One region of the Lysinibacillus sp. NPDC096212 genome, then DNA from elsewhere that is predicted to be linked to it. Evidence: riboswitches for the same ligand, from Rfam matches in the RefSeq annotation. Region 1 holds a riboswitch; each other region holds the start of a gene.

Region 1 (8,225 bases):
GAAAGCTTTCTGGATAAAATCCTTGTGCCAAAATTTGTATTGCTTCAGCCGCACGAACACCTTCAGACGCTGCTGATAGTGGTAAAATAACGAAACGTTTGTTTAATACCGCTTCCGTTTCTTTTAGTGCCGGATCATTTTTTAGGAAATTAATTTTTTCTTCAGCAGTAGTTGAACCATAGTCAATTACAACGATAACTTCCGGGTTGCGCTCAACTACATCTTCTTTTGAAACGGTTGTCCAGCCAGACTCAACATCCCCAAAAATATTTTTTCCACCTGCTACTGTCACAAGTTCATTCATGAAGTTTTGGGCAGCAGTGAAAACTTCTTTCTCACCACTATCAAATACAAGAATACGTAAATTCCCCTCCTCTTGCGGAAGCTTCGTACGAATATCCTCTACATCTTTTGTCATTTGCTCAATTAACTTTTCTCCACGCTCTTCCACATGGAATATCTTGGCGATGTTACGAATATCGCCGAAAATATCCTCTAACTTAGGATTTTTAATGCTTGAAGATGTATGTAAATAAGTGTGGATGCCAAGTGCTTCTAGTTCTTCTGGTGTTCCAACACCCTTCTCACTAAACCCGCTTTTCCAGCCTGCATATAAAAAATCTGCTCCTGCATCAATCACTTGTTCCTTTGTTGGGTATTGCTCAGCTAGTACCGGAACTTTATCATAAGCTGCCTGTAACGGTGGATAAATTGCATCATCTAAATATGCTGTTCCGACCATTGAATCCTCTAAGCCTAACGCTAGCATAATCTCTGTCACATGCTGATTTAAGCTAATTGCTTTTTTAGGTGCTTGCGAATAGACTTGTGTCGTATCGTTATTGTCAATCGTTACTTCCGTTGCTCCTGCTTTTGCTGGTTCTACTTGTTCACTTTGCGATGCTGAATCCTGTTTTTCCTCGTTACCACAAGCCGCTAAAATACTTAGCATTGCGATTGCAAGAACAAGCCATACGCTTTTTAATGTCTTCATGTCTACTTCTCCTTTTTTCTAAAAAATATATTGAAAGAAATCTAAGTCTCTTAAACTAACTATAAAAATTGCTCAGATATATAATAAATATGCGGCTTTTTCGTGACAGGATGTACATTAACTTCTGCATGTACACCAAACACCTTTTGTAGCAATGAGGGTGTTAATACATCAAACGGAGTTCCATACGCCGCAATTTCTCCGTCCTTTAAAACATAAATTTTATCGCAATAAGTTGCTGCAATATTTAAATCATGCAAGGCTACAATGACCGTAATCGGCAAGCTCTGTATTAAATCCATAAGCTGGAGTTGATGCTGAATATCTAAATGATTCGTTGGCTCATCTAATGCCATAACCTTAGCCTGTTGCGCCAAAGCCCTTGCAACAACGACTCGTTTTTTCTCACCACCAGATAATGAACTAAAAGTACGTTCACTTAAATGCAGTACGCCTGCTTGCTGCATCGATTCCTCGACAATAGCTAGATCTTCTTTTGTATCCACTTCCATAAGCCTTTTATGCGGTGTACGTCCCATTGCAACAAGATCCTTAACAGTAAACTCAAAAAGCACTGGTGTTTCCTGCCCTACGACGGCTAGTTGCTTTGCTATCTCCTTTGAAGATTGCTTGTAAATATTTTCATTAAATAAAAATACTTCTCCCTCTTGAGGTTGTAGCATACGATACATATTTTTTAATAGGGTCGATTTCCCACTGCCATTAGGTCCAATTATGCCCACAAACTCGCGTTCTTGAATATGTACAGAAACATTGTTTAATATTTTCACCTGCTGCACGGCAAAAGTAAGGTTCTTTGCTACGTATACCATCTAATTTTCCTCCCCGAAAGAATACATTTGCTTACGCAACATCCATATAAAAAATGGGCATCCGCATAAAGCAGTAATAATTCCAATCGGCATTTCCTCAGGTGCAATCACAATACGCGCAGCTGCATCAGCCCATATTAAAAATATCGCACCAATTAATGCACTGACTGGCAGTACAAACTTATAATTTGAGCCGACAATCATGCGTACGATATGTGGAATAATCAGTCCTATAAAGCCAATTGCACCACTTACAGCAACAAGGACACCTGTTAATAGGGAAATTAATAGAATTAGTAGCAATCGAAATTTCTCTAAATTAATCCCCAGCGTAACAGCAGATTCTTCGCCTAGTAAAAGTAAATTCAAATGACGTGCATGAAGACGTAAAATTACGTAGACGACCGTTAAAACAACGAACGGAATCATTAAATTTACCCATTTCGCTCCAGCCAGACTTCCCATCATCCAATACATCACTGCCTTTATACCGCCCTCTTCTTTCGCCATCATCAGCATAAAATTCGTCATTGCTGACAAAACTAGTGACACGGCAATTCCGGCTAATAATAATCGAATAACTGAAATTCGCCCCTCAACTCGTGCTAAGAAAAACACGATTAGTACTGCAATCGTCGCACCTATAAAAGCCGCAAGTGATAGCGCATACATACCTAAAAATGAAAAAGCGCCCAGTAAAATAACAGACGTCGCCCCGACAGATGCACCGGAAGATACACCTAAAATATAGGGGTCTGCGATTGAGTTGCGAACTAAAGCTTGAATAGCAGCTCCCGAAATTGCAAGACCCGCTCCGACTATTATGGCAAGTACTACGCGGGGAGTACGAATTTGCCAGATGATGATTTCCTGCGAACGACTCCAATCTTCTGTAATGCCAAGTGGATTGAACGGGATATGCGATAAAATAATGCGCCATACAATACTAGGTGTTATAGACACAGAGCCTACCATTATCGCTAACGTCAAGGATATTAGAACGACACCAGTCAACACTAATAAGAGTAGGTTGATTTTTCTAGTTGTTGGATTCTTCAAAACGCTCTCCTCTCTTAAAGCAAAGGGCATAAAAAAATCCCCTTGTCTACAAGAGGATGTCATAGTTAAATAAAGGGCGTCTCTTCCCAGTCACTACAACCATCCTCGTGGTTCTATGTAAGTTTGTTGCTTTTATTGGCAGGTCTCCTGGCTTAGGTTCATCATCTATACGCCTTCCCATAGCTCGCTACAGTGACATATTGTATAGACTCTCCATTACAGTTGCGGGACAGCATCGGATTTGCACCGATTTCCCTTTTAAGCAAACGAACAATGTCATTCGCACCAACAAAAATTATTAAGTTATAAGAGGAACAATATCAGAATATTTTCCAGATAGCAATTACATTATATATTACATTAAAGTAAAAATAGTAATAAACGAGAGATTAATAGCCAGAAAATAGAACTGTTAAACATTAATTACTATTGGAAAAATAAAATAAATTTAGACAATAATTTATCTTACCTTACTATACAAATTCCTCATAGTACGCTATTAGTCTCGATATTCAATATCAGTGAGGGCAACACTCTACATGATCTACTAACAAATCTTTCATTCTATTTTGGTTATCTATTTTTATAAATGGAAATTATAAAAATACAAAGGATTTTCTTTTCTACTTGGAAGTCATTAGGTTGAGATAACCTTCATTTCATAAAATAATTGTTTAGGGTAGTGAGAATTAATTCAACAAGATTCATAAATGCTTAATTTTAATCCTTTTTTTCAAATTCCATCTTCCAACTAAAATATTCGTTGTCAGTATTTTTTTCATATTTTAATTGAGCATCGAATTTAGAACCTTTTTTACTTGTTAAGCCTTTTACCAATACCGTTCCATCGGCTAGCAATTTCTTAACCATTGTTTTGGTAGGCTTCTTCTTCTTCGCGGCTAAAAATTCATCGTTTTTCCAGATGACAAATTTACAGCCCTTTTCCCAGTTACTGCAGCCGAAGCCTTTTTGTCCTTCGATCACGCTATGACCACATAATGGGCATTTCCCTACTACTTCAAATTTCTTCTTCGCTCGTGTTACTTTGCTGAGTGTCACATCTTCACTATTTTTAATCGTCTGAACGGCATTGACGGTGAAAAAAATCTCATCCGCAATTACTTTTCATTAAACTCAAATTCAATTTTTCCTTCTACCAAACGAAGTGACGCATTAAATTGTTTACCATTCTTTGACTTAAACCCTTTAACCACAGCTGTTTTACCAATCTTACATAAATCATTAATGTTCTTTTCAGTTAGTTTTTTTCCTAGTAACCTTTCTGGGAACGTTTGCTTACAACCATTTTTATAATTCGAACAACCGTAAAAACTTTTACGCAAACCTATTTTTCCTACTTTGCATGTCGGACATGGCACAATATCTTTCACAGCAGCTGGTTTAAACTGCTCAGCTTCAATTGAAAGTGACTCTAATTGTTTAGGTACCTCCGCTATTAATTGAGTAATAAACTTGCCTATGCTTTCAATAAAATGTTTTGCAGAGCCTTCTCCACGACCAATTTTATTTAAGTAAATTTCCCATTTTGCAGTCATAGATGGACTTGAAAGTAATGTCCCTTCGATAGCCCGACATAAAAGCTCCCCTTTCGGCAAAACGCTCACTATGTTTTTTCGTACTTCAATAAATCCATGCTTTTTAATGGTCTCTATAATGCCACTTCGAGTTGCTTCTGTACCAATACCTTCAATCGATTTCAGCACCTCGATTTCTTCTTCATCCTCAACTGATTTACCACATGTTTTCATCATCGTAATGAGTTGCCCTTCTGTATAAGGCTTAGGAGGCGTAGTTGTGCCTTCTAGAATAGAAACCTTACTTTGTACCATTTCATCTTGGAAAACAACAGGTAACGATTCCTCACGCTCTTGCATCCCTTTTTCACTTAAAAACAATTCTTTCCAACCTTTTACAAGTTCTGTTTTCCCTACCGTTTTAAACTCTAAATTTTTGACATTCGTTATAATCGTTTTTTCATCGTATTCATAATCTTGGTGAAACATGGCGAGTGTCGTATTGACTATTTCGAAATAAATATTTCTTTCATCAGCATTCATTGATTGTAACGCTTTTTCTGTTGGCACTTTTTTCGTTGGAATAATAGCATAGTGCTCCCCAACGTTGGCACTGTCGACATAGCGTTTGTTATTCCCGCGATTAATCGCATTAAATGGCTTTCCAACGAGCTGCTGATATTTTGCCAATGATTCATTTAAATAGGCAAACTCATTATGTGTAATGAGGTGTGAATCGGTACGTGGGTAAGAAACGAGCTTTTTCTCATAAAGTGATTGCGTAAGTTTCAACACATGCGACGGGCTGTATTTCCAACGTTTATTGGCGTTGGCTTGTAATGTTGATAACGCATGTAGTTTGGGTGGTGCAATACGCTTCGTTTTGTTCGTTACACTCGTAATTAGACCTGTATCCATCGGTTCAACCCCATGTTGTTGCAATAATTGCACAGCCTCTGCACGCTCTTTTGTTTTTAACTTTGCCTTCCCTTTATATACACCATTTTGTGCTTTAAAGATCCCTTCAATTTCATAAAAATTTTCAGGCTTAAAATGTTCAATTTCCTGTTGTCTTTTATAAATTAAATATACGGTTGGCGATTGCACACGTCCGATGGAGATACTACCCTTAAAGCCTTTTTTTTGTAAAAGTAGCGTATATAGGCGACTACAGTTCATGCCTACTAACCAATCGCTAATTTGACGTGTTTTTGCTTCTTGGTACATGAGCAGATCACGCTCATTACTTTGCATATTATTAAAACCTTTTCGAATTTCCTCAACTTCTAATGAATTGATCCATAATCGTTTAACAGGCTTATTTACTTTTGTCATTTTTAAAAGTGAGTAGAAGATATTTGAACCTTCACGTTCACTATCACAGCAGTTATAAATCATTGTTACTTGCGGATCACTAAAGATTTTTTTTACTGCATTAAATTGTGAATACATTTTAGAGACAACTTTATCTTCAAATTTTTGTGGAATGATAGGTAATGATCCAAGCGACCATTTCTCCCATTCCTTTTGATATTCTTTTGGTTCCTTTAATTCAACAAGATGACCAACTGCCCAGGTAATTACTGCACCTTCAGGAAAAGTAGAACAAGGTTCCAATTCAATAAATATTTTCTCTTTTTGTTTAATTTTAAATGCATCAGCATAAGCTCTTGCTTGAGATGGTTTCTCTGCCAAAATGGCGATTTTCCCCATTAATCATCACATCTTCTTTAAAATATTTTAGTAACTTTTTAATATATAAACATAAAACTCAACTAATCAGATTAGTTGAGTTTATTATGAAATACCTTACTACTATTTTACTTTAAACAATTTAAAATATCACTTACTAAAATCTTTAAATGTTGGCGGTATCCCCTTCTAAAGCTACAACTTCCGGAACAGTTCATTGTATCTTCAATAATTGCACATGTTGGCTCAAGAAGAACACTAATAAAAAAATTGCATCTGATCTTTTAAGTTAGTACCAGATACATTTTTTTTGAGTTCGAAAGTTAAGTTATTAAAATAAAAGTGCAATATTTTTTATGTACAATTGCACAAATAAAAAAATCCCTTCACTTAGAAATATCTTCACAATCTTATGTAGTACTTACTACAAATGATGGAATTTCAAGGCTCTTATTTGATAAACTTGAAAATGAGATTTTTACAAATAAATACAATGTATCGAAATATAGCGAAAAAGAAATTCTTGAAGTACTTTTGAATGGAAATCCAATGAATGCGAAGTTGAATTATGGGTACCAATTAAAAGTTAGATTTTGAGACTTTTAAAAAACTGGTAAAAATATAATCTGACCCAATAAAGTTAGACATATTTAGTTAAGCATCTTCTAAGACCTGAGAGGTAACCACCGGGCTTAGGTCTTTTAATTTTCTCTTCATTCGTTTGTGATTGTAATAGTGAATATAGTCCTTGAGTTCCTGTTCAAAATGTGCCATAAACAATCCCATATAATAGACAGATTAATTTACTTTCTTTTCTGTCTACCATAGGGGAACCATATCAATATTTAATAAGTCTATTTGTTCGCATATAGTCTTTAGCCATGTAGTAAGCACTTATTGAAAACATTTGAGTTAGAATTTTCTTGTTTTTAAACAAGCTTTCAAAACTATCAAAACCAATTAAATTAACTTCAATATTTTCAGTATCATCTAAATCTTGCTCATATGCCTTATATGCATCTAAGATAAGATACGTTATAACTTTATTATTCTGTGTAGCGGGATTCACGAAATATTCTCCTAATAAAATCGGTTTTATTTTAGAAATATATCCAGTTTCCTCTTTAACTTCTCTCAGAATTCCTTCTTGATTAGTCTCCCATTCTTCTATTTTGCCTGAAGGTATCTCTAGAAAAATTCCGTTAGCTGCATATCTGTATTGTTTAACTAAAACAAGCTTTTTATCTTTTGTAATAACTACCGCATTAACCCAATCACTGTATTCATTTACATGGTAATTTTCAATGACTAAGCCATTAGGAAGTTGACATCTATCTTTTCTTAAATTACCAAATTCACTCTTATATAAAAACTCTGATTTTAATGTCTTCCACCTCATACTTAAGCAACCCTCCCTCTACAAACCTAAAAGTACCAATATTCCGACTAATTATACTAAGATTTCAGGTAGGTTTCAAATATCAATAGTTTCATTTAACAGAGCCATAGTAGCGGATCATATTTAATGAAAAAGGAAGAACTGTCCTACAAATTGCAGAATGTATGATAGTGCCAATTCGCATTGAAATTAAAACCTTTATTTATTGATACATATGATTTTATATTTATTCTTTTGTTAACAAAATAAAGAGCCGCATTAAAATGCGACTCTTCATCTTTGCATTATTTATTCCCATGACTCAGATCTTTATGGCCGAACTTCGCTAAAAAAGGGATATGTTTCGTTAGTTTGTTATAGATATTGAACAGAACTTGTACAACCGGCTCCAATATTTTGGAGAACTTGATAATGACAAAGCTTGCCCCAAATGACAGAAGGGCTCCTCCAATCACGTCGGCTGGATAATGTACTCCGACGAAGATACGTGAAATCCCTACTAGGATAGCCCATACTAATACAGGATACTTCCACGAGTCTTTTCGTAATAGCAACGTACATGCTAAAGAGAATACTAATACTGAATGATCACTTACAAATGAAGAATCGTCAGCATGTGGTACTAACTGATGAACATTATACGTTATGAATGGTCGTGGATGATAGTTGACAAAGTGAATGAGTGCGTTTAAACCCAATCCAAGTAAACATGT
Region 2 (8,225 bases), on a different contig from region 1:
CATTTATAGATGGCTGGCTGAAAACAGGTGACTTAGCTCGCTTAGATGAGGACGGCTATATTTAGATTGTCGATCGTAAAAAGGATGTCATTTTGTCAGGCGGTGTGAATATTTATCCGAAAGAAATTGAAGATAGTATGTTGAGCTATGGGGGGATTTTTGAAGTGGCAGTAATAGGTGTACCGCATCCGGAGTGGGGAGAAACGGTGAAGGCCGTTTATGCCGCTAAAACGGAAATTGACGAGGATGAACTGAAAGCTTATTTGGAGGAGCATCTTGCTAAATATAAAATTCCACGCATCTTTGAACGTGTGGAAGCGTTACCACGAAATGCATCAGGCAAAATACTAAAACAATCCTTGAAGGGACAAGAGGTGAGATAGTATGAAAGTTTTACAGCAGGAAGATATGAAAACAACAAACTTTTTTAACGATAATGATACACTTCATAAAGTTTTAGAAATGATGCTAGATAAAGAGTTTGTGGAATATGCCACACGTGAGCTAACAGATTTTGGTGAGCTTTGTGCTGGAGATATTGATGTGAGAGCCAAACATACAGATAGAGAGGGTGAACCTCGATTACAAAGGTATAATGCCTATGGTGAAGAAGTGTCAGAGATTTGGGTCAATGATGGCTATAAAAGAACAATTGAAGAGACGTACAATACCGGCATTGTTGGTTATGTGCATAAGGATATTCCGCAATTAGGTAGGAAGGGCAATTATGTGTATAGCTTTGCTCAGGGCTATTTACTATCACATGCTGAGCCAGGCTTTTACTGTCCTGTTACTTTAACAATGGCTACTGCTTATTTACTTGATCATTATGCGAGTGATGAAGTGAAGGAGCGCTTTTTACCACATGTTTGTGCAACAGGAGATACAGAGCTATATGAAGGGGCTACATTTTTAACGGAGCGTCAAGGTGGCTCTGATGTTGGGGCGAATGTTGTGGAGGCAAGAAAGGACGGCAAGCAGTATCGTTTATATGGGGAAAAATATTTTGCATCTAATGTAGGAATGTGTGGAGTAACCATGGTATTGGCACGTATGGAAGGGGCTCAGGTAGGCTCAAAGGGCTTAACATTGTTTGCCGTTCCATGGCGAAACGAGGATGGCACAGTTAATAACCTACGCATTAGGCGTTTAAAGGATAAACTTGGCGTTAGAGCAGTGCCTTCTGGTGAGGTGGAATTTGATGGTGCGCTAGCATATGTTGTTGGTGATCCGAATAAAGGAATTTATTATATGCTGGAGGCACTTAATTTATCAAGAATTTGCAATGCGGTTGCTTCTATCGGCATTATGCGCCGCGGATATTTAGAGGCGAAGCATTATGTGACAAATCGTCATGCCTTTGGTAAACCTTTAACGCAATATCCTATGATTCAGGATACACTAGGGAAATTCGCTGCCAAGCTTCATGTAGAAGTTGCCACGGTTTTTGATCTTATTCAGCTTTACGATAAAGTAACTAGTGGGCAGGGGAATAAAGAAGACATTATTTTAAACCGCTTGTATATTGCTATCATGAAAAAAGAAACGGCAGAGCAAGCTGTACATTATGCTAGTGAAGCCATTGAATTACATGGCGGAAACGGCTATATTGAAGATTTTGTTACACCTCGGTTATTAAGAGATGCACAGGTACTTACTGTGTGGGAAGGGACTGCGAATATTTTAGCTTTAGAGCTCATTCGTTTAGTTGATAAGTTTCATGCGCACGAAATGTTTGTTCGTGTCATGGAAGAACGTCTAGAAAAACTAGTTGCCAGTCCATTAGTTGAAATTGTCATGGATCAATTAGCAAAACTAGAATCAACTTTGCAAACATTTAGCCGTTTAGATGATGCAACAAAAACGTTTGAAGCAAAAAAGGTCGCAGAGAAAATGGCGCATTTATATGAAAGTGTGGTAGCAGTCGAGTGGGCACAAAGATTCGGCGGCAAATATGAGAAGCTAGCAGATATTTATTTGGAGGATACATGGGCATTACGAGAAATGGGTGCACCAATGAAAACGGTACAGTATTTTTCAGATATAGTATAACTTGTTTCAGCGGGTGTCCAAACACCAGATGAAATAGAGGAACTCAATCTAAGAACGCCACGTCCTGTGGCAATGACTGAGTGTTGCTGTCGCTACGCTTTCGCACAAAAACATCTTTTTGACCAAAAGCCTCCGGCGGAAGTCACAGAGTATGCCGGACATAATTGATTTGTTTTGAAGTCGTCTCGAATGGAGGCGACTTCTTTCATTTTCATGTATAATACAATCAACTGAATATTATAAAGGTTCTTTACTTAAGTAAAGTGAAAAGGGAAATCGGTGTAATTCCGATGCGGTCCCGCCACTGTATGTGTGAGTTTTTTCAATCTGCGCCACTGAAAATTTCGGGAAGGCTTGAAAAAGCGTATGGAGCACGAGCCAGGAGACCTGCCTTTATAGAAAACACGTTGTAGCCTACGAGGATAGGATGGTGGATTTTGTATATGTATTTTTGTGCAAATTTGACCCCCTCATTATTTTATGATGAGGGGTATTTGTTTTGGAAGATGAATGTCGATAAATTTGAAAACATGGGCGATAAATTCACAATGTTAGGCGATAAGCTCAAAATGTTGGCTGGAAGTTCGCAATGTTGACGATAACCCCACAATGTTAGGCGATCAAAAACTAAAATGTATCGATCAATCAGAAAAACAATAAAAACTATAAGCACAAATAGACTAAGGAGGATTCACATGAAGAAAATTTGGAAAATAGGGTTATCAGCATTTTTAGCTATGGGCTTACTTGCTGCATGTAATACTAAAGAGGCGACAAATGAAAAGCCGTCATCTTCTGAGCAACAAGAGACTGCGAAAGTAGATCAAGCTACATTCCCAATGACGATAAAGGATGCTACTGGCAAGGATATTACGCTAGAGGCACCTCCTGAAAAAATTGTCTCACTCATTCCGAGTAACACAGAAATATTATTTAGCCTTGGCTTAAATAATGAAATAGTTGGCGTGACCGATAATGACGATTATCCACCAGAGGTTACTAAAAAAGAAAAGGTTGGCGGTATGGATTATAATATTGAAAAAATTATTGCTTTATCGCCAGATATCGTTTTTACGCATGCGTCAGGTATGAGTTATTCAAAAGGAGCCATTGAACAGCTTGAGGCGGTAGGTGTGAAAGTATTTGTTGTAGCGGATGCAAAAAACTTTAATGAAACTTACACAACGATTGAACAGCTTGGTCGTGCAACAGGAAAACTAGAAGAAGCTAAAAAAATTGTTGCAAATATGAAGGCAAAAGTTAAAGAAGTTGAAACAAAACTTGACGGTGTTGAGCCAAAGAAAGTCTTTGTAGAATCGTCTGATGAGCCACAGATTTATACAGCTGGTAAAGGTACATTTATGAATGAAATGCTAGAAATGATTCATGCTGAAAATGTGGCAGCAGATGTAAATGACTGGTATCAAATCGATGCTGAAAAAATTATCGCGAAAAATCCAGATGTCATTGTTGTGGCATATAATTATGTACCTGAAATTTTAACGAAAATTCCACAACGTGCAGGCTTTGAGACAATCTCTGCCGTAAAAAATAAAGCCATAGTACAAGTAGATGAAAATATGATAAGTCGTCAAGGTCCTCGATTAGCAGATGGTCTTGAGGAACTAGCAAAAGCTGTCTACCCTGAGGCGTTTAAATGAGTAAAACAATTGTAGCCTATGTAACAGCAATTACGCTTCTAACCATTAGCATCTGGTGTGGTGTGGCGATAGGCTCAGTTCATATTCCACTAGAAGTGTTGTGGAATAAGGCGGCTGATGAAACAGCCGCCAATATTTTATGGAAAATTCGATTACCCCGAGTCCTGCTGGCAGGGCTTGTAGGGGCGTCACTTGCAATTGCAGGGGCAGCTTTTCAGGGCTTATTAAAAAATCCTTTGGCTGATCCTTATACATTAGGTGTTTCCTCTGGTGCATCAGTTGGCGCAGTTATGACAATTTTTTTTAGTATATCAATACCTGTAGTAGGCCATTTTACATTGCCGACCTTTAGTATGATAGGTGCCATATTAACGATGGTAGCTGTTATGGGCTTTGCTAGAATAGTAGACCGCTCGCTAAAAATGGAAACTCTTATTTTAACAGGGGTTATATTTAGTTCATTTTTAGGTTCTTTGATTTCATTAATGATTGCATTGTCTGGTGAAGAGCTACGCCAAGTAATCGGATGGTTGCTAGGCTCAGTATCGATGCGTGGTTGGCCATATGTTCAGATGATTATTCCGTTTGTCATAATTGGCTCAATTATGCTTTGGACACAAAGACGCGAGTTAAATGTTCTGTTATATGGAGAAGAACGCGCGCAGCATTTAGGTGTCAATGTTAAGCGCAGTAAATATATTATTTTAGTGGGTGGATCCATGCTGACGGGAGCTGCGGTAGCTGTTTCTGGAACGATTGGCTTTGTTGGTTTAGTTGTTCCTCATATGACGAGAATGGTTTGGGGTTCTGATCACCGTCATTTATTGCCATTATCATTTTTAAATGGGGCAACTTTGCTGATTATTTGTGATTTAATAGCACGAACAATTATTATGCCAAGAGAGCTACCGATTGGTGTCATTACTGCATTTATTGGGGCGCCCGTTTTTTCCTATATTTTTTATAAGCAACGTAGAAGCAAGGGGGTACGGGCATGATTGTTGTTGAACATCTTTCCGGCGGCTATGAAGACGTACCGATCGTCCAGGATATAAGTTTTTCCGTTGAAAAAGGCAAAATACTAGGGATTTTAGGGCCGAATGGTAGCGGGAAATCCACACTGTTAAAAGTAATAAGTGGCATACTACCAGCAACTGCAGGCACTATATTAGTAGATGGCAAAAATAGTAGCTCTTACAATGCTCGTGCATTAGCAAAAAAAATGGCGGTGCTTCCACAATTACATGCTAATGCCTTTTCAAACAGTGTACGGGAGGCAGTATCACTTGGGCGTTATCCACATCAAACAGGCTTCTTTTCAAGCTGGTCTGATCGCGATGAACAAGCAGTCCAACATGCCATGATGCAAACTGGTGTGAAACGCTATGAACAGACACCGTTGGAATTTTTGTCGGGCGGTGAACAGCAAAGGGTATTTGTAGCTCAAGCTCTTGCACAAACCGCGGAAATATTGCTGCTAGATGAACCAACGAACCATCTAGATATTGCTCATCAACGCCAAATTTTAGATATGGTGCGAAAAGAAGCAATTGAAAGTGGTTTGACCGTTATTATGGTACTACATGATATGAATTTAGCCTCCCTCTATTGTGATGAATTATTACTAATGGAGGAAGGTCGGATGCGAGCATTGGGGGCGCCACATGAAGTATTAATCGCTTCGCAAATCGAAGATGTTTATCATGCCAGAGTTGCAACTTATGCACATCCAGAAATTCCAAAGCCTCAAATTACAATGATGCCAGCCTCAGTTGAACATCAGCAGCGTGCTGTCATTACAAAAGAAAATTTCACTATTACAGATCGTTATATTAAGCTTCAATCAGAGTTTCCGTTAAAAACAGTGTCCTCAGCTGTCCATAATCCGGGTATCGGTTGGTATGATTGTCTGTTAAATCGCTCTGTACCAATAGATTATGTCATTAGTGATGTAAAGAAAGAGGTTGCTGGATTTTTACTAAAAGAGCATTTTTCATCTACAAGTACCGTCGTCATGTTAACAGCTGTCCCAACAAATCTTGTAGCTATTAATGAATTTAAAGCTTCCTTTGGCAGCGTACTTGTTGCAGTTACGGCCGGAGTTGGCAATGCTGTTGATGTGTCTCGTACACATGAAAGACAAGATGAACCACATATTGGTACAATAAATACGTGGGTTATTGTTAATGGTTGTTTATCAGAAGAAGCGTTTTTCCAAGCAATGATGACGGCTACCGAGGCGAAAACAAAGGCATTGCAATCGGAAAATATTCGTGATGAGCTTAGTGGTACAATTGCGACAGGTACTGCTACAGATAGTTTATTGATAGCAGCTACACAAAAAGGGGAAGAAATGCTGTACGGAGGCCCCATTACTGATGTAGGTAAGATTATCGGTAAAGGTATTTTTGAAACAACTGTGCAGGCAATAGAAAATTATCTTCATTCAGCAGAAACCTCTGCTGAATGAAGATAATGCCTCCGGCGGATGTCACGGATTTTCAAGGGAATGAATTGTGAGGGCACAATTCAAAATCCGGACGCATTGTTTATCTGTGCGAAAGCGTAGTGCTAACGTAGCGACAGCAACAATTACGCCAAGGCGAAATTGATAAAATAATTCTAGGAGATGAGAGAAATGAAGCTTTACACGAAAACAGGCGATACAGGGAAAACAAGTCTTATCGGTGGACGCGTTGATAAAGATAGCTTACGCGTTGAAACATATGGGGCCATCGATGAATTAAATTCTTTTATTGGTAAGGCAGTTAGTGAATTAGATCGTGAGTTATTCAAGGATATTTTAATTGATTTAGAAACGATTCAACATGAGCTTTTTGATGCGGGTGGCGACCTTGCTAACGTCATGAAGGAACGTCATTATAAGCTGACAGAGCAGCCAATTGAAGTGTTGGAAACGCGTATTGATGCATTGTCAGATGAAGCACCGCCGTTACAGCGCTTTATTCTACCAGGTGGTGCACCAGCAGCTGCAACATTACACATTGCTCGCACAGTAGCACGTCGAGCAGAGCGTCAAATGGTAACGCTTATGAAGGAAATCGAAGACGTACCGACAATTGTACAAAAATATTTAAACCGTCTATCTGACTATTTATTTGCAGCAGCACGTGTTGTTAATTTTAGATTGAATGTCGCAGATGTTGAGTATATTCGAAGCGGCAATGTCTTTAAAAAATAGTCTGCTATTTATAGACAAATTACGCTCGTTAGCAATACATGGGGTTGATTTCCGTTCCGACTATAATTCATTTTTATATAAATACTTTGGAGATTTATCGGAACAAAATCTCACTTTATCGGAACAATTTTAGCTTTTATCGGAATGTTTTCTCGTTTTATCGGAACAATTTCAGTTTTTATCGGAATAATTTCAATTAGAACGGAAATCAACCCACGTTATGGTGAGAAGTTATATATTTGTATTTAAAATAATGAGAAAAATAGTCACTCTGAAAAATTCAGGGTGGCTTTTTTTCTTGTAAAATGTAAGAATATAAAATTATCAGAAATATTTCCGTTTTATGTTGACTGAATGCTCACTCATTTATTAGAATGGGAATATAATGATGGAATGACGTACATTTACGTATGAGCTAGCAAATTTACCACAAAGAGAGAAACTTACGACAGACTAAAGGGGGGACCAACCATGAGTCCATTAGTAATTGCAAACATTGTTCTAACAGTCGTGGTTGTGCTTTATGCAGTAGGATTGTTTTTCTATCTGTTAAAAACACGCTATAAGTTTGTGCAATTGGGGAAAAAGGTTGAGTTTGATGAAAGTGTTAAAGAACGAGTTCGTTATCTTATGGTCAATGTACTTGGCCAAAACAAGCTATTAAAAGATCCAAAGAGTGGTTTAATTCACGTCATGTTCTTCTATGGATTTTTGATGGTGCAGCTTGGTGCCATTGATTTAATTTGGAAGGGGTTAGCACCTGGATCACATTTACCGCTTGGCGTTTTCTACAGTGTGTTTACATTCTTCCAAGAGCTTGTAGTATTAATGATTTTAGTGGCGGTTGTGTGGGCATTTTACCGACGCTATGTAGAAAAGCTAGTACGTCTAAAACGAGGCTGGAAAAATGGTCTTGTCCTAATTTTCATTGGTGGGTTAATGGTATCCACATTACTTGCAAATGGTATGGGAATAATTTGGCATGGTGAAGAACTAACTTATACAGAGCCAGTTGCTTCTAGCATTGCCGCTATTTTTAGTTTCTTACCAGCATCAGCAGCGGCTGTTGTTTTCTTTGTAATGTGGTGGGTGCACTTACTAACTCTTTTGACATTCTTAGTGTATGTACCACAATCGAAGCATTTCCACTTGATTGTAAGCCTGATTAATGTGTATATGAACCGTTTGGATCGTACAGGCACTTTAACACCAATCGACTTTGAAGCATTAGAAAATGCTGAAGATGAAGAGGATATTCCAGCAATTGGTGTTGGACGTATTCAAGACTTTACACAAAAACAAATGCTCGA
Region 3 (8,225 bases), on a different contig from region 1:
TATAAATACCACGAATCTGAATATCCTCCGTCAATAGGTGTTAATTCTCCGCAAAAGAAATCCTTTTCATTAGTGTATCCGTAATTATAATAACTACATAACTTAGCAGTTCCATTTAAGTAGAAATCTTTATCTAAATTATTTGCTAAATCATATTGAACTTCTTTACCTGTTAAGTCAAGCAAATACCTATCAATAAATTTCTCATCTTCACTTGGTTCGACATATTCAGTAGCATACTGCTTGCCAGGATCAACATCTATTATTTTTTCTTGATAGTGTATACCTATTTTTAACATATTTATTTTTAAACATTTTTCTAACGCATCCTAAGATAAATACCGCAATCCCTTTTGAAAACTATACATATTATAGATTATAGATTATAGAAAGGAGGGATATTGTATGGAATACTGCGGAGAATTTCGCGAAGAGCGTCGCGAACGAAACCCATTCGCTTTTGTCGTTGTTCTGTTCATTCTTCTAATTATTGTCGGCGCTACTTTCATGAATAGAGGTTATTAATACCCTATATCTCCTAAAATTCTCATAACTATTGTAAGGTAATACTAATTTAACCTTACACCTCCAAATCTTTACTAAGGGTCACTATCCTCCGGGTGATCCTTTTAAATTCTCCTCTTTCAATTTCATACTCAACCGCCTAAGGCATAATAAAAAGCCACACCTTGTTAGATGTGACCTTTATGTATTTATAATTATATGCGAATATATACCTTACCATCTAAATCTACAGTCACTGATGTAATATTTAACGATTTTCCGTCTACAAATATATTCCTTGTTTGAATGATTTATTGAATTGTTTCATACGGTAATTAATATTCTTTACTATTATAGACTAATATAAGTTCCATCTAGTCACCTCCCATATACCAATAATTGTAATACATTACACTTAACTAATCAGTAATAGGATTTTGCTATACATACCACTTATTCGCCTTCATTCCCTGTACGGATAATGCTCCTGCAATAACTAGATTATCGTGATTTTTTTCTGTATTTCCTCGCTTATTACCTAACTTTCCATGTGTCTCTTCAAACATTTGCATCTGCTGTAAAGTCTGAATAACATAATATATTCCAGTTCTTATTAGTTTTTAACTCGGATTGTAGATACTCTTTTATTATTTCGTTATCCTCTTTCTCATTTTCACAGGTGTTAGGTGCTCCCACTCTTTATATAGTTGCTTTTTCGAAAGTATCTTCCAAGGATTAAACATCGTTTGTCCATGCTTATTAAAATATAGTTCTTCACCAATATGATAAGCTGCATGTTGAATAATACCATTTTCATCCTTCCAAATCACAATGTCGCCTTGTTGTATCCCTTCACCTAGGACCTCTTCATAGTTATACTGACTTAATTTTTCAAGAAATGTTTTTTGATATATCCATTCATAAATAAACCACTTTTGTTTCCCTTTTGAAATTGCAAACAAAACCGCTGCTAAACAATTTGCACCTTGACGATGCCCAAAAGTATTAGCAAATTGCTGTAGAAAACTAGGTAATGATTTTGGAGGTTCCTCACATTCTCCCTTATCCCACCATTCATAAACCATTGTTGTAAGTAACTGTTCTTTAAATGATTCGTCAAGACCTTCCCACATTGAACGCTGTATGATAACGTGCCCATTCTGTACATAACTCGAAGGTACTTTTTCTATCTCCTTTATAAATTTAACGGGGAGTACAAGCCCTCTTTCACATTGCACTTGAAAACTTAAAATCAATTGTTGGTCCTCTTTCGATTTGCTCTCAATCCATTCTTTTTCAGCAATAATTACATATTGTGCGTTCTTTATATTCCAGTATTCATAACTATTAACATAATTTAAATGCTGATATGTGCTGTGAGTATAAAACTCATCTATGGGCATTAACAATACATCTGTAAAGTCAATTTCATTAAGATGTTCTTCTGATAGAAAAAATAAATCTCTTTCAGGGACATAACTTTTCATCCATGACAGTAAGACTTTTTTTGTCGGTTTAATTATCATTATGTATTTCCCCCAACTTGAATTTTTTGCTTATTGTTTGAATAACTCTACTTGAACTTCTTCTATAACATGCCAAGGCCATTCAGAATCACTGGCTTTTGGGTCACTCACTTTCAACGCAAAAAAAGAACGACCAACAAACGAATTGAAACGTTGTTGATCGAGTTTATTAAAAGAATGAAACGTTTTTTATACTTTATGAATTTACAGGTGCGGGACAGTGTCGGATTTGCACCGACTTCCCTTTTCAGTAAATTGCACGCAATTTACACCTATTACTCTACGCTATTCAGTTGTCAATAAACTGGAAAATACTAGATTTCTTTCCGTTAATAGTAAAGTACAGTATTTTTAAAGTCAATTGAGGCAATTAGATATTTTAAAACTACTCACTCAACTTCGGTGCTTTTCGTAGTTTAGTTGCTTGTTCGAATGAAAATGCAAGTTTTATTAGAACATCTTCACTAAATGCAGTTCCTGCGAATGTTATGCCAAACGGTCTCCCAGTTTTCATATACCCTGCTGGGACGGCAATAGACGGATAACCAGCTTTTGCACTAATTGTCGAACCTATATATGATGGAAAGATAATCGCATCCAATTCATATTTTTTTAATGTATAATCGATTCCTTGTTCTTGAGAAAAATACAAATCCTCTAGTTTTGCATTTAAATAGTCAGAGTCTCTTAATGTGTTCGATAGTTTCTCTCTCAATTCCAATTTATCCTGACCATATTTTAACGACTTTCCTTTTGAACGTTTATTAAATTGAATTAACTCAGAGATAGAATGCACAGGCATGTGGGAAGGTAGATTTACAAGGAAATTATTTAAACTATGCTTTAATTCGTATTGTGGTACTCCCCATTTCCAGTCTCTATGAAAAGAAGGGATTTCGATGCCTTCAATAATATCGGCTCCTTGATCTCTTAAAACCTGAATTGCATTATTAAAAAGTGTTTCATCATATTCCTCTGAGTCATAATAAGCTTTTGAGGCATTATTATAAACACCAATTCTAGCGCCATTTAATCCTGTGGCCTCTAAAAAAGGGGTGTAATCCTTATATAACCTTCTTTCACTTTTATATGTAGCGACGTCGTCTTGATCTACTCCTGTTAACACGCCCAATAAAATAGCTGCATCTGTTACTGTTCTAGCCATTGGCCCTGCTGTGTCTTGAGAGTATGTAAACGGAATAATGCCCTGTCGACTAATGAGCCCAACAGTCGGTTTTATGCCAACTACTGAATTTGTAATAGCTGGACTTAAAATCGAGGCGTCTGTCTCAGTTCCAATTGATAAAACTGAAAAGTTCGATGCAACTGCTACCGCTGACCCTGAGCTAGATCCTCCCACATAAAGTTCTGGATCGCCATAAGGATTTAGTGTTTGGCCACCTCGAGAACTATAACCCGCCCACATCGTACTCGACATAGCGTTTGCTAATTCAGTCATATTTGCTTTCCCTAAAATAACAGCCCCTGCTTCACGAAGCTTTTTTACTAGAAATGCATCCTGCTTAGCTAAATAATTTTCCAATGCTATTACGCCTGCACTAGTGTGCATAAAATCTTTCGTTTCGATATTATCTTTTAAAACTACCGGAATTCCGTGTAAAGGCCCTCTAGCCCCTTTTGTTAGTCTTTCCTCATCTAATGCTTCAGCAATAAATATCGCTTCAGGATTAATTTCAAGCATAGAATTAATTTTCTGTCCGCCTTGATCATACTTAGCAATTCTGTGCAAATAATACATAGTTAATTCTTTTGATGTTATATCACCTTGTACCATAGCTGTTTGAATATCGATTACTGACAATTCTTCTTTAAGAAAACTATTAAAATTTATACCCATTTTCAAATCCCCCCCTCTTTCAATATTATACCAAAAAGGGAAACTTGTGCTTAAATTGTTTTTTTAACTATTGAAATTTCAAAGTTCATTCCCTCAGGCTCGTTACTTCATATATTTTCTGCCCCAGTATTTGTAAATGTGTTATAGTTTAAATAAATAACTAATTATTCTGTTATTTAATTCGTTTTTGTGAGGTGAAGATATTGAAAAAATATATATTTGCAGGAGCTTTACTGGGAATTTTCTTTTTAACAGGGTGTGTAAATGAAAAAACAGAAAATGTAAAATCATCCAAACCATCGACCGATGAACAAACAGTAGAAAAAGAAAAAATCGTAGCTCCAACTCCTTTAAATTTAACGCAGGAACAAAAAGAAAAGTATTACAAGGAATATATTTCTCTTGTAGAGAAAGTGAACGAAGAATATCATGAAAACTTTGAAATAGAACCTATATCAAATTTTACTGATGAATACTGGGTTGAGGGTAGTGATTTTAAAAAGATGTTAAAAGAAAGAGTAGATGCTTCATTTATCGTGTTAAAAAATAATGATGCGTATGCTCCAACTTCAGTACCGAAAACAGTGGAAATACATACAGGTTCAAAGGTTGCTATTATTAGTTTTGAAGGCTCTTTTGATACACAGTTAAATTCAAATACAACTGAAAGTAGGCAGTTGTTTTCAGCTATGAACTCTCTATCTTCGAAAATTGAAAATGGTAGTGGTAACTGGATCCAAAAAGGATACAAATATACAATTGATGCTGATGGTCGCTCTTATATCATTACTGTGGGTGGAAAATACTCTGAAAGCGGTGTTTCTTCTTCTCATTTAATTGATGTAGAATTTTATTGCAATAAGAATGGTGGTATTTTATGACCGACAATATTTAAGAAAATAAGCTTGCCTACGAGGTGATTGAAAATTGATTAATATCGGATTTGGAACATTTATACTTTTTCTAATTACGCTTGTTTTAGTAATTAGTATTTTTGGATTTGCCATTAGAAAGCTGTTAGGTGTTGAAAGAAAGAAATGGTTTTCTTATAATCACATTAACGAAAGACATAAAAAACTAGATTGGTCTGTACGAATAATATTTATGAGTTTATTTTTAATTAGTTCGTATTATATGATTGGCAACGATACACTTGGAATTCCTTGGTATTTCGAAACATGGTTTATCTTAATTGTCTTTTTTATAACATCTGAAATACTACGAGCATTTATGGAATGGAAATACGCTGAAAATAAAAGAGATTTTGTTGCTACTATCGCAGAAATGGTGTTAATGATTAGCATAGGATTTTTGACGATAACAACCGATTTTTTTGGCTTATTTAATATTTAATTTCGAAGCTATTTAAACCGATTAATTAATACACTTGATATAAAATAAAAAAGGCTATTTCGCAGAAAATCTATTCCTGTAAAATAGCCTTTTTAAATGAATACTATATTTCTTGCAATTATTGTCCACTAAATCTCTGTGTCAGCTTTTGTAAATTTTCAGCTTGTACACATAAATCTTGTGATACTACCATGTTGACCGCTTGCATGGAGGCACTTTGCTCATCTACTGACTGCAGAATGACCTCTGTATAATTAGACAAACTGTCCATTCCACTTGCGATTGTCGATACTAAGTTTGTAACCTCATTCGCGCTACTTGAAAGCTCTTCTGCTGTTGCGGAAATATCCTCAAGTTGGTTCGTCATTTTGCTAACATGCTGAGAAATCGTACCGAATGACTTTGTAGCCTCATCAATAACATAGACGCCCTGTTGAACGTTTTTAAAGTCCTCTTCGACAGAGGTAGCTACTTGTTTTGTATCACTTTCAATGCCAACTACCAGCTCGACAATTTGAATAGCCGAATGCTTAGATTGCTCTGCCAATTTTCGAACTTCCTCTGCGACTACGGCAAAGCCTTTTCCATGCTCTCCAGCACGCGCCGCTTCAATCGCTGCATTTAATGCAAGCAAATTCGTTTGATCTGTAATAGCCGTAATCATGTCTGTCATAGATTTGATATCTGTCATTTTTCCAGATAATTGCTGCATTAATTCACTTGTTTTTTCAGTAGAAGTTGAAATGAATTCCATCTGATTTTTAGCCACGTGTAAAATTTCTGCACCGTTGCCTGCAATGCCATTTGCTTCTTTTGCATGATCAAATACATCTTGCGTTGCCACGGTAATACGTTCAATGCCATCAGCAGTTTCCTGCATAGCAATAGCACTTTCATTTGCAGATTGTGCTGCTTTCTTAAGGCCATCAGTCGTATTCTCCATTTGTGAATCAACTTCGTTCACTGCATCTGTAATTTCATTTGTACTTGCTGATAGCTCCTCTATGCTCGCAGATAAATCTGAAGAACTACTTGCAATATTTTGTGTCATCGTATGTAATTGTTCCTTCATCTTTAAAAACGCTTTAGCTAAGTCTGATATCTCATCATTGGAATTAATTTCAATCGGAGCAGTACTTAAATTTCCACCAGCAATTGCTTGTGCAGATTCTGATAATTGTTTAATAGGCTTAATAATTTTAAATTTCACATAGAAAATACACGATAATGTCATCGTAATTCCTATTACTGTTAATAAAGTGGATAGCCATTTTAATGAAGTTAAATTTGCTAGGTCTACAATTAATATAACACCCATGAGAACATTTAAAGTAGAAAAGCAAATTATACTTTTTTTCCGTAAGCTCATACTAAATTCCTCCAACTATAATATTATTCCAACGTAGTTATTATAGTTTAATTCTCCTGAAATTCATAGAAAAAAGTCCAACTTTTGTAAGAGGAATGATATATAAAAGAGAAAGTACTTTCGTAGTATCCAAAATACATGGAGATGTGCTCTAAAAGTAAAAGCACTTTGCTTTAGACAAAGTGCTTTCATCATAAATTATTTTAATTTCATAATACTTGATCCGGCAATACCAGGATGTGTCATCTCATATGGATCTAGAATTAAATCTAATTGTTCTTTTGTTAGGACGCCTTCTTCAATGCAAAGCTCACGAATTGAACGACCAGATAAAATTGCTTCACGCGCAATTCGTGCAGCTACCTCATAGCCAATATGCGGGTTCACTGCTGTTAACACACCAACGCTTTTTTCCACATATTCTTTCATGCGATCTTCGTTTGCTTCAATATCCTTCAAGCAATTTTGTGTAAATGCTCGGAACACGTTATTCATAATGCTAATCGATTGAATTAAATTAAAGACAAGCACAGGCTCCATAACGTTTAATTCTAATTGTCCTGCTTCAGATGCTAAAGAAATCGTATGGTCATTACCAATTACTTGGAATGCCACTTGATTAAGAACCTCTGGCATAACAGGATTTACTTTCCCTGGCATAATAGAAGATCCAGGTTGACGAGCTGGTAAAATGATTTCCCCTAATCCAGCACGTGGTCCAGATGCCATTAAGCGAAGGTCATTAGCGATTTTCGACATATTAATCATACAGATTTTTAGTGCGCCTGATACTTCTGTATAAGCATCCGTATTTTGTGTTGCATCCACAAGGTGTGTAGCGCCTTTAAGCGGCAATCCTGAAATTTCAGCAAGATGAACATCAACTGATTGAATATAGTCAGGGAATGCATTTAATCCTGTACCAACAGCTGTTGCTCCCATATTTACATCATATAAATTTGGGCGAGTTTGGCGAATGCGCGCAATATCACGAGTGATCACACGGCAATATGCTTCAAATTCTTGCCCTAATCGAATCGGTACAGCGTCTTGTAAATGCGTACGACCCATTTTAATAACATGCGCAAATTGCTCCGCTTTTTGGTGGAACACTGCTTGCATGTTTTCCATTGTAAGAAGTAGTTCATCTATCAAATTCAACACAGCGATATGAATAGCTGTTGGGAAAGCATCGTTTGTTGATTGTGACATATTAACATGGCTGTTTGGGCTAATTGTTTTGTAGTCCCCTTTTTCTTTGCCCAAAATCTCTAAGGCACGGTTAGCAATAACCTCGTTGGCATTCATATTAATAGATGTGCCAGCACCGCCTTGGATAGGGTCAACGATAAATTCAGCATCCCACTCGCCGTCAATAACTTCTTGTGCAGCCTCGACAATTGCATCTCCGATTTCTGTTGAAAGTAGGTGTACCTCCATATTACTCATAGCAGCTGCTTTTTTTACAATACCCATTGCTTTAATAAGAGCAGAGTGAATTGTATATCCTGTAATTGGGAAATTTTCAGTTGCACGAAGCGTCTGAATTCCATAATAAGCATTGCTTGGTAATGCACGTTCACCTAAAAAGTCTTTTTCTATACGTTGTGTGGAC
Region 4 (8,225 bases), on a different contig from region 1:
CATCTATAACCTAAGTGATGAAGAAGCAAAATCAACTTCAGTTTTAGGAAAATATGTTAGAGCCTACTACCTAAAAGAAATGGGCGAACATCCATCTGCCAATTATCTCAAGGAATTAAATAAGCCCATATTTATTCTACAAGGAGAAAAAGATTTCCATGTATCAGTGGAAAAGGATTTTAATGGTTACAAAAGAATATTGGGAGATAGATCCAATGTAACGTATAAACTCTATCTAAACCTAAATCATGCTTTCATGCCTTTTGTTTATGGAGAGATACGAAAAGCAAAAAAAGAGTATAAAGTTGCACAACATGTCGATCAACAAGTGATCAATGATATTGCCGATTGGATTCATTCGGTATTGGAATAGTCATCAGGAGGTAAATAACAATAGCTAGTTTTATTTTCTAACTATAGGCACGAAATAATTTCTTAGGAGAAAACTGCATCAGGAAAAAGATAATAAACTGGAAACTATTCTTGCTACTTATTGCCGTATGCGTCGTGACGGGCGTAATGGTTAAACCGTTTACGTACGCGCTTGCGCCGCTGCCAGATAACGCACCTATGTAGATCATCATACCTGCGCAGATTGCACAAACACTGGTGTTAGGTGTGCTGGCAAGCTTTTTCGGATTGCTTTTGGCGCGACATATTGGATTTAGCGCACCGATTTTGGAGGGAACTACAGGTGGTGAAAAGTGAAAGGGCTATCAGAAATCTATACTCGGTTCATCTGTCCTTTGGGGCATTTTGGGCGGTGTCCTTGTCGTTTTACTGTGCATCCCTTTCTGGAATATGTCTGTTGAACTAATGAAGGCGGAAATGGCGGTTCCAGTTTGGAAATCCGCGCTTGCGATTTTCTATGGCGGTACGGCAGAAGAAATATTATTCCGGCTTTTTTTGATGACGCTTTTGGTTTGGATTGCTTCCAAAATCAAAAAGGCGAAAGATAGGGGACCAACTAAAATCGGCGTGTGGTTGGCTATTATTATAACAGGGGTTATTTTTGGCCTCGGTCATATCGGAATCACGGGCGCGATAACCGCCATCACTAGCGACGTAATCCTCCGGGCGGTATTGCTTAACGGCTCTCTTAGCGTTATCTATGGTTGGCTCTACTGGAAAAAGGGTCTGGAGTCGGCTATAATTGCTCACTTTTCTATCGACTTTGTGTTGCATATACTCATACCGCATGTAATAGCGCCATTATTTATCTAATCGGAAGTAATGGACATAAACGAAAAAGTAATCATTGGTAATGATTCGAAATACCCTTTTAATAGAATTTTATACTAAAATAACCTTGTGAATTTAAAGTTATTGATAAATGAGTTATAAAAAGAATCTTTTGTTGGCATTCGGTACTCCGAAAATGTGCATCAAAGGAATCTTTTTATTTTCATTTTTTTATTCCAACTGAGAATTGAACGAAAGATCATAGAAAAAATCTATGATTATCATAGAAATTATAGAATTGATATATAGAAACTAGATTCTTATAATTCTTTATAAGCTATAGTTATTTAATAGTAATATTGATAACAAATATTACTGGTATTAAAATACCTGACAGCCGTTTGATAATAGTGGCCCAGGCATTGAAGTTAAGGCTTGTAGTTTAACAAAATCATTAGCAACGATCCAATCAGACGTAGGATCCGTAGCAAATGTTTTTATTTACTAAAATTTCTATTATTATTTGCAAAAGAACTACCTAAATCCCACAATTTATCTTCTAGATTGTCTAATAGATTTTTTGTTCTCTTTTCCATATTATCTGGGAGCTCATTTTCACCAAAATATGTAAGATTCAAACTCTCATCATCCTTTTTCTCCAATACACCACTTACATTTTTAGCAACATAAAGATGAATGACTGTATAGACTTCATCCCCATTTGGATATTGGAAATAATAATCTGGTCCCGAAAAAACACCAATCAAGTCAAATTCATTGGCCACAAGTCCTGTTTCTTCATAGAGCTCACGGCAAGCAACTTCTTCTAAAGTTTCGTTTAGTTCCATTGAGCCCCCAGGTAATCCCCAATCCAACGTATCCGAACGATGTTGAAAGAGTATTTTCTTATCATCGTTTATCACAAGAATTGTCGCCCCGATGCTTATAATTGGTCTACTACCGATAAGTTTCCTTAATTCTGAAATATATCCCATATTCTCCCCCTAATACTTGTCATTAAAAAATATTCGCCTTTTCAAAATATGAATCCTCTATTTTACTTACAAATTATAAAAATAGTTTCAATGGTATTGATTAACAATCTTTTTTGTACAAAATAGTGCTAAAAAAAGTAGAATAGTTCTTGAAAAATGAAAAATAGCTTTTTATGTTCAAGCTTCTCCAAATCTCAACTATATTGATTGTTTCGAAAACTCTATGTTAAGGTGAATAGACAAATTGAATATGCTAAATTTTGGTGGTTCAAATGGATTTGATTCCATTTGATTAAAAGGGAAGTTGGTGAGAGTCCAACACTGTCCCGCAACTGTATTTAGGAGTTCGATAACAAGTCCACTGTTTTGTTTGTCAAAATGGGAAGGTGTTATTGTAGCGTTGATCATAAGTCAGGAGACCTGCCACTAAGAAAAGCATCAATTGACCTACGAGGATAGGGAGGTGTTAGCTACTGCATGATCTTTGTGAATTTACATGAATTCACTGTTTTTTTGCTCTGTCATGTTTTTGTAGATTAACAACTTCTCAAAGGGGTAGAAGTTGTTTTTTTGTTGTTCTTTTGTGTTTGAATGGTAACGCTTACAAGAATAATTAAACAAAGGGGTTGTAATGAATGGAGTTAAATTATTCACCCGGTCTCGATGGTATTATTGCCGCTGAAACAAAGCTATCTTTTTTAGACACTGTAGGAAGTCAAATTGTCATTCGAGGCTATGATTTGATTGAATTATCACAGAGATATTCGTATTTAGACATTGTCTATTTATTGTTGCATGGGGAAATACCAACTACCGAGCAACGAGCTGATTTACAGAACAAGTTGAAATCTAATTATCAGGTTCCACAAGAGATTTTTCAAATTTTCAAGTTATTGCCTAATGGGACACATGCTATGGATGGACTTAGAACAGGAATTTCTGTTTTAGCAGGCTATGATCAGCACATCAATAATCGTTCTACTGAAATGAATTTGACGCGAGCATATAGACTTTTAGGTGGCATGCCCAACATCGTAGCGAATAGCTATCGAGTATTAAATGGTCAAGACGTCGTGGAGCCTGATAGCCAGCTTTCCTATAGTGCTAATTTTTATTACATGATTACTGGCAGAAAACCAACTGCGTTAGAAGAAGAAATCTTTGATCAGTCACTCGTTTTATATAGTGAACATGAGATGCCAAATTCGACGTTTACAGCTCGCGTAATCGCCTCTACACAATCTGATTTGTATGGTGCTTTAACTGGGGCTGTCGCATCATTGAAAGGTAATTTACATGGTGGGGCAAACGAGGCAGTGATGTATATGCTTCTAGAAGCGAAAACAGTTGAAGGCTTTAAAACATTGCTAGAAAACAAACTACAAAATAAAGAAAAAATTATGGGCTTTGGTCACCGTGTATATATGAAAAAGATGGATCCAAGAGCGCAAATTATGAAAGAGGCTTTGCACAAATTATGTTTGGAGCAAGGGGATGACCGCTTATATCACATGTGTGAAGCTGGTGAAAAAGTGATGGTACAGAAAAAAGGTTTGTACCCAAATTTAGACTATTATGCAGCACCCGTGTATTACATGCTTGGTTTGACGATTGAAATATATACGCCAATCTTTTTTGGATCACGAACAATCGGCTTATGTGCTCATGTTATAGAGCAGCATGACAATAATAGATTATTTAGACCTCGTGTCAATTATATTGGCGAGCGTCATAACCTTGAAGAATTATCGGTATAATCAAGTTTTAACAACTCGCCATAGAGCTGATGGGCATTCTGACCAATGTCCATCAGTATACTAGTATAGCAAAATTATGCAATGAAAGGAAGATATAGATGATTAAAACAAATGAAATTTCTAAGACAGATCAATTACTAACTGATATTGCTGATTACGTATTAAATACAACGATTACAAGTGAAGAGGCATACGAAACAGCACGTTATGTTTTATTGGATACTTTGGGTTGTGGCATTTTAGCCTTACAGTATCCTGAATGTACGAAACTTCTTGGTCCAGTAGTACCAGGTACAGTCGTCCCAAACGGTACACGTATTCCGGGGACTCCCTATGTTCTTGACCCAGTTAGAGGCGCCTTCAATATCGGTTGTATGATTCGTTGGTTGGATTATAACGATACTTGGCTTGCGGCTGAATGGGGACATCCATCAGATAATTTAGGTGGCATATTAGCTGTTGCAGATTATTTGAGTCGCATACGTATTGCAGAGGGTAAAGAGCCTCTTAAAGTAAAAGACGTTTTAGAAATGATGATACAAGCCCATGAAATACAAGGTATTCTAGCACTAGAAAATAGCTTAAATCGTGTAGGTTTAGATCATGTTCTGTTTGTCAAAATTGCGACAACAGCCGTTGTGACAAAGGCATTAGGTGGCTCTCATCAAGAAATTATCAATGCACTGTCAAATGCTTGGATTGATAATTCGAGCTTACGAACATATCGACATGCACCTAATACTGGTTCTAGAAAATCATGGGCTGCTGGAGATGCAACAAGCAGGGCAGTGCAATTAGCCATGATGGCTGTGAAGGGCGAAATGGGTTATGCAACTGCCTTATCAGCACCTGGCTGGGGATTCCAAGACGTTCTCTTTAATAAACAAGAATTAACACTTGCTAGACCACTTGCATCTTATGTCATGGAAAATGTTCTATTCAAAGTTTCTTATCCAGCCGAATTCCATGCACAAACCGCTGCTGAATGCGCCGTACATTTACATCATGAAGTGAAAAATCGATTAAATGAAATTGAAAGAATTGAAATTACTACACATGAATCTGCCATTCGTATTATCGATAAAGAGGGACCTCTTAATAACCCAGCTGATCGTGATCATTGTATTCAATACATTACAGCTATTGGCCTCATCTATGGTGACATTACAGCAGATCACTATGAAGATGATGTGGCCGTAAATCCACGTATCGATGACTTGAGAAATAAAATGGTGGTCGTTGAAAAATCTCAATATACAATTGATTATTTAGACCCTGAAAAACGCTCGATTGCCAATGCTGTTCAAGTTTATTACAAAGATGGCACTTCATCAGAGCTAGTTGAGTGTGAATATCCTTTAGGACATCGTTTCCGTCGTGAGGAAGCATTCCCTCAAATCATTGATAAATTCCAGCAAAACATGAGTACACATTATTCTCAAAAACAATTAAGTACCATTAATCAGATTTGTGCTGAAAAAGAGCTTCTTGAAAATAGTTATGTTCATGAATTTGTAGATCTATTTATTTAGGAGGTTATATAGATGGCGTGGATTGTCAATGAAGCAGTTTCACAAAAACAATTAGCAGAACAATTTCGAGCTTTAATCACTCGTTCAGCTATTTTGCAAATACCAGGAGCTCATGATGCAATGGCCGGCTTAATGGCTAAAAAAGTTGGCTTTGAGGCATTATATCTTTCTGGAGCTGCTTACACAGCGAGCAGGGGCTTACCTGATTTAGGAATGATTTATTCAAATGAAGTTGCTCAGCGTGCTAGCGATATTATCCGAGCTACTAATTTACCAATTCTAGTGGATATCGATACTGGCTTTGGTGGTGTATTAAATGTTGCCCGCACAGCTCGTGAAATGGTAGAGGCAGGGGTGGCTGCTGTCCAGCTTGAGGATCAAAATCTTCCTAAAAAATGTGGTCATTTGAATGGTAAAACACTCGTCTCCCAAGAGGAAATGATACAAAAAATAAAAATGATTAAACAAATAGCACCTACTTTACTTATTGTTGCCCGAACAGATGCAAGGTCTGTAGAAGGCTTAGAACAGACTATCATTAGAGCCAAAGCCTATGTAGCAGCTGGAGCGGATGCTATTTTTCCAGAGGCTCTACAATCAGAAAAAGAGTTTAAACAATTTGCAAGTGAGTTAGATGCTCCTTTATTAGCCAATATGACTGAATTTGGACAAACACCGTATTATACGGCTAAGGAGTTCGAAAAAATGGGCTATTCGATGGTTATTTATCCCGTTACATCCATGAGAGTAGCAGCCAAAGCATATGAACGAGTGTTTGAATTAATAAAAAATACAGGGACTCAAAAAGAAGTTATCGAGGATATGCAAACTAGAAGTGAGTTATATGAATCCATTTCTTATTACAAATTCGAAGATTTAGATAGTGAGTTGGCGAAAACCATTTTACCTAAAGAGGAAATAAAGTAACTTGCTTTTCTCCTCTTTCTTTCAAGGAGGGCTAGTATGGATAAACTAGAAGACAAAATGACGATCTTTACACCTGAGGACTTTCAGGATGAGGAAAAGCTCATAGCAAAAACTGCAGAGTTGTTCATTAAACAGGATGTTTCACCTAATATTTCAGCTATTGAGCAGCATCAATATGATGTCACTCGTCAATTATTTCAAAAAGCAGGTGACCTTGGTTTACTTGATATTGAAATACCCGAAGCTTATGGGGGTCTTGAACTCAATAAAACAATCTCAGGGCTAGTTGCAGAAAGGATGGGCTATGGGAGCTCTTTTAGCGTATCCTACAATATTCATGCAGGAGTTGGCACATTGCCCTATGTCTATTTTGGGGATGAGTCTCAAAAGCTGAAGTACTTACCAAAGCTGGCCTCAGGTGAATGGATTGGAGCTTATGCCCTGACGGAGCCAGAAGCGGGTTCAGATGCATTACGTCCCAAAACTAATGCGATTTTGAATGAAGATGGGTCAGCATGGGTATTAAACGGTGAAAAGCAATGGATTACCAATGCTCAGCTAGCAGATATTTTTGTCGTTTTTGCGAAAACAATCGAAGGAATGACTGCTTTCATTGTAGAACGTACCTTTACAGGGGTTTCTGTTGGGCAAGAAGAAGAGAAGATGGGCATTAAAGGATCTTCGACAGCTACCCTTATTTTGGAAGACGTTGCAGTACCAAGTGATAATGTTCTTGGCGAAGTTGGAAAAGGCCATAAGGTTGCCATGAATATATTGAATATGGCGCGTCTAAAGCTAGCTTTTTCAAACATCGGAACTTCCAAACAGGCACTACAATTAGCCGTGAATTATGGTAAAGAACGGAAACAATTTCAAAAACCAATTGTTGATTTTACAATGATACAGGAAAAACTTGCTGACATGGCGATCTTAATTTACGGTGCAGAAAGTGCTGCATACCGAACAGCTGGTGAATTGGATGATGTCATTAAGTTAGCTAGTAAAGAGTCAATAGTTCAAAAAATAGCCGATTTCGCTATAGAATGCGCAATCAATAAAGTCAATTGCTCAGAAGCACTTGGAAAAATTGTAGATGAAGCTGTACAAATACATGGCGGATATGGCTATATGCAGGATTATGAGGTAGAACGTTTATATCGTGACGCAAGAATTAGCCGTATTTTTGAAGGAACGAATGAAATCAATCGTTTAACAATCGCAAAAATGTTATATAAAAAGCAAGCGCAAACAGCTTCTACAGATAAAATTTCAGTAGCTTATCAACCCGCAGAAAGTAATCACCAATACATCCAGCTTTCCAAGTACTTAATGCAAGTAGCCATTGATGTCATTGCAGATGCACAGATTAATCTGGAACAAGAACAGGAATACATGCGCCTATTGGCTGATATGGCAAAAGATGTTTATATTATGGAATCCTCTTTGCTGAGATCGGAAAAGGCAACACATGAAAAAACGAAAAACTTGATGACAGAAATATTGTGCCAGGAAGGCTATCGTAAAATAGAAAAAAGTACAATTGACATTATTTCTGCTGCTGAAACAAATGAGCAAATACGAAAAACATGGCTGAATGATATTCAACACTTAAACATCCCGCTACATCAGAATCTCTTTATGAAGAAAAGAGAGATTGCGAAAAGTATCATCAACAACCCAAAATCTATTAGTTAATTCTCAAAAATAGGAGGAAATGATAATGGTCGATACATTTGCCAATGTAAGCAAAGAAGGTTCCATCACGATTGTTCATTTAGATCATCCACCAGCAAATACTTTGTCATCAGCATCTATTGAAAATCTTCGCTTTA

Evidence for each region. Region 1 has a riboswitch for cobalamin ahead of ACIQ7T_RS21740 (FecCD family ABC transporter permease). Riboswitches for the same ligand answer to the same signal wherever they lie in the genome.
Region 2: it holds a riboswitch for cobalamin, as region 1 does, so the genes downstream of both, ACIQ7T_RS12475 (ABC transporter substrate-binding protein) here and ACIQ7T_RS21740 (FecCD family ABC transporter permease) in region 1, are expected to answer to the same signal.
Region 3: it holds a riboswitch for cobalamin, as region 1 does, so the genes downstream of both, ACIQ7T_RS22875 (hypothetical protein) here and ACIQ7T_RS21740 (FecCD family ABC transporter permease) in region 1, are expected to answer to the same signal.
Region 4: it holds a riboswitch for cobalamin, as region 1 does, so the genes downstream of both, mmgD (citrate synthase) here and ACIQ7T_RS21740 (FecCD family ABC transporter permease) in region 1, are expected to answer to the same signal.

The regions. Positions count from the first base shown of each region.
Region 1 covers NZ_JBIWFQ010000027.1:57,642-65,866, reverse strand. The annotation lists gene ACIQ7T_RS21750 (ABC transporter substrate-binding protein) at 1-994, opposite strand, end outside; gene ACIQ7T_RS21745 (ABC transporter ATP-binding protein) at 1,054-1,827, opposite strand; gene ACIQ7T_RS21740 (FecCD family ABC transporter permease) at 1,828-2,886, opposite strand; cobalamin riboswitch at 3,007-3,191, opposite strand; partial or broken gene ACIQ7T_RS21735 (topoisomerase C-terminal repeat-containing protein) at 3,607-3,987, opposite strand; gene ACIQ7T_RS21730 (type IA DNA topoisomerase) at 4,005-6,134, opposite strand; partial or broken gene ACIQ7T_RS21725 (IS3 family transposase) at 6,768-6,887, opposite strand; gene ACIQ7T_RS21720 (NUDIX hydrolase) at 6,952-7,512, opposite strand; gene ACIQ7T_RS21715 (undecaprenyl-diphosphatase) at 7,797-8,225, opposite strand, start outside.
Region 2 covers NZ_JBIWFQ010000011.1:13,719-21,943, reverse strand. The annotation lists partial or broken gene ACIQ7T_RS12485 (class I adenylate-forming enzyme family protein) at 1-383, shown strand, start outside; gene ACIQ7T_RS12480 (acyl-CoA dehydrogenase family protein) at 385-2,052, shown strand; cobalamin riboswitch at 2,279-2,461, shown strand; gene ACIQ7T_RS12475 (ABC transporter substrate-binding protein) at 2,748-3,713, shown strand; gene ACIQ7T_RS12470 (FecCD family ABC transporter permease) at 3,710-4,711, shown strand; gene ACIQ7T_RS12465 (adenosylcobinamide amidohydrolase) at 4,708-6,183, shown strand; gene ACIQ7T_RS12460 (cob(I)yrinic acid a,c-diamide adenosyltransferase) at 6,352-6,915, shown strand; gene ACIQ7T_RS12455 (heterodisulfide reductase-related iron-sulfur binding cluster) at 7,387-8,225, shown strand, end outside.
Region 3 covers NZ_JBIWFQ010000030.1:41,845-50,069, forward strand. The annotation lists gene ACIQ7T_RS22865 (hypothetical protein) at 1-299, opposite strand, end outside; gene ACIQ7T_RS22870 (YjcZ family sporulation protein) at 406-525, shown strand; gene ACIQ7T_RS22875 (hypothetical protein) at 1,152-2,030, opposite strand; cobalamin riboswitch at 2,107-2,321, opposite strand; gene ACIQ7T_RS22880 (amidase family protein) at 2,416-3,888, opposite strand; gene ACIQ7T_RS22885 (hypothetical protein) at 4,092-4,769, shown strand; gene ACIQ7T_RS22890 (DUF4181 domain-containing protein) at 4,816-5,241, shown strand; gene ACIQ7T_RS22895 (methyl-accepting chemotaxis protein) at 5,360-6,610, opposite strand; gene aspA (aspartate ammonia-lyase) at 6,809-8,225, opposite strand, start outside.
Region 4 covers NZ_JBIWFQ010000034.1:27,556-35,780, forward strand. The annotation lists gene ACIQ7T_RS24165 (alpha/beta hydrolase family protein) at 1-373, shown strand, start outside; gene ACIQ7T_RS24170 (CPBP family intramembrane glutamic endopeptidase) at 829-1,224, shown strand; gene ACIQ7T_RS24175 (NUDIX hydrolase) at 1,680-2,177, opposite strand; cobalamin riboswitch at 2,425-2,619, shown strand; gene mmgD (citrate synthase) at 2,813-3,934, shown strand; gene prpD (2-methylcitrate dehydratase) at 4,033-5,466, shown strand; gene prpB (methylisocitrate lyase) at 5,479-6,393, shown strand; gene ACIQ7T_RS24195 (acyl-CoA dehydrogenase family protein) at 6,430-8,088, shown strand; gene ACIQ7T_RS24200 (enoyl-CoA hydratase-related protein) at 8,114-8,225, shown strand, end outside.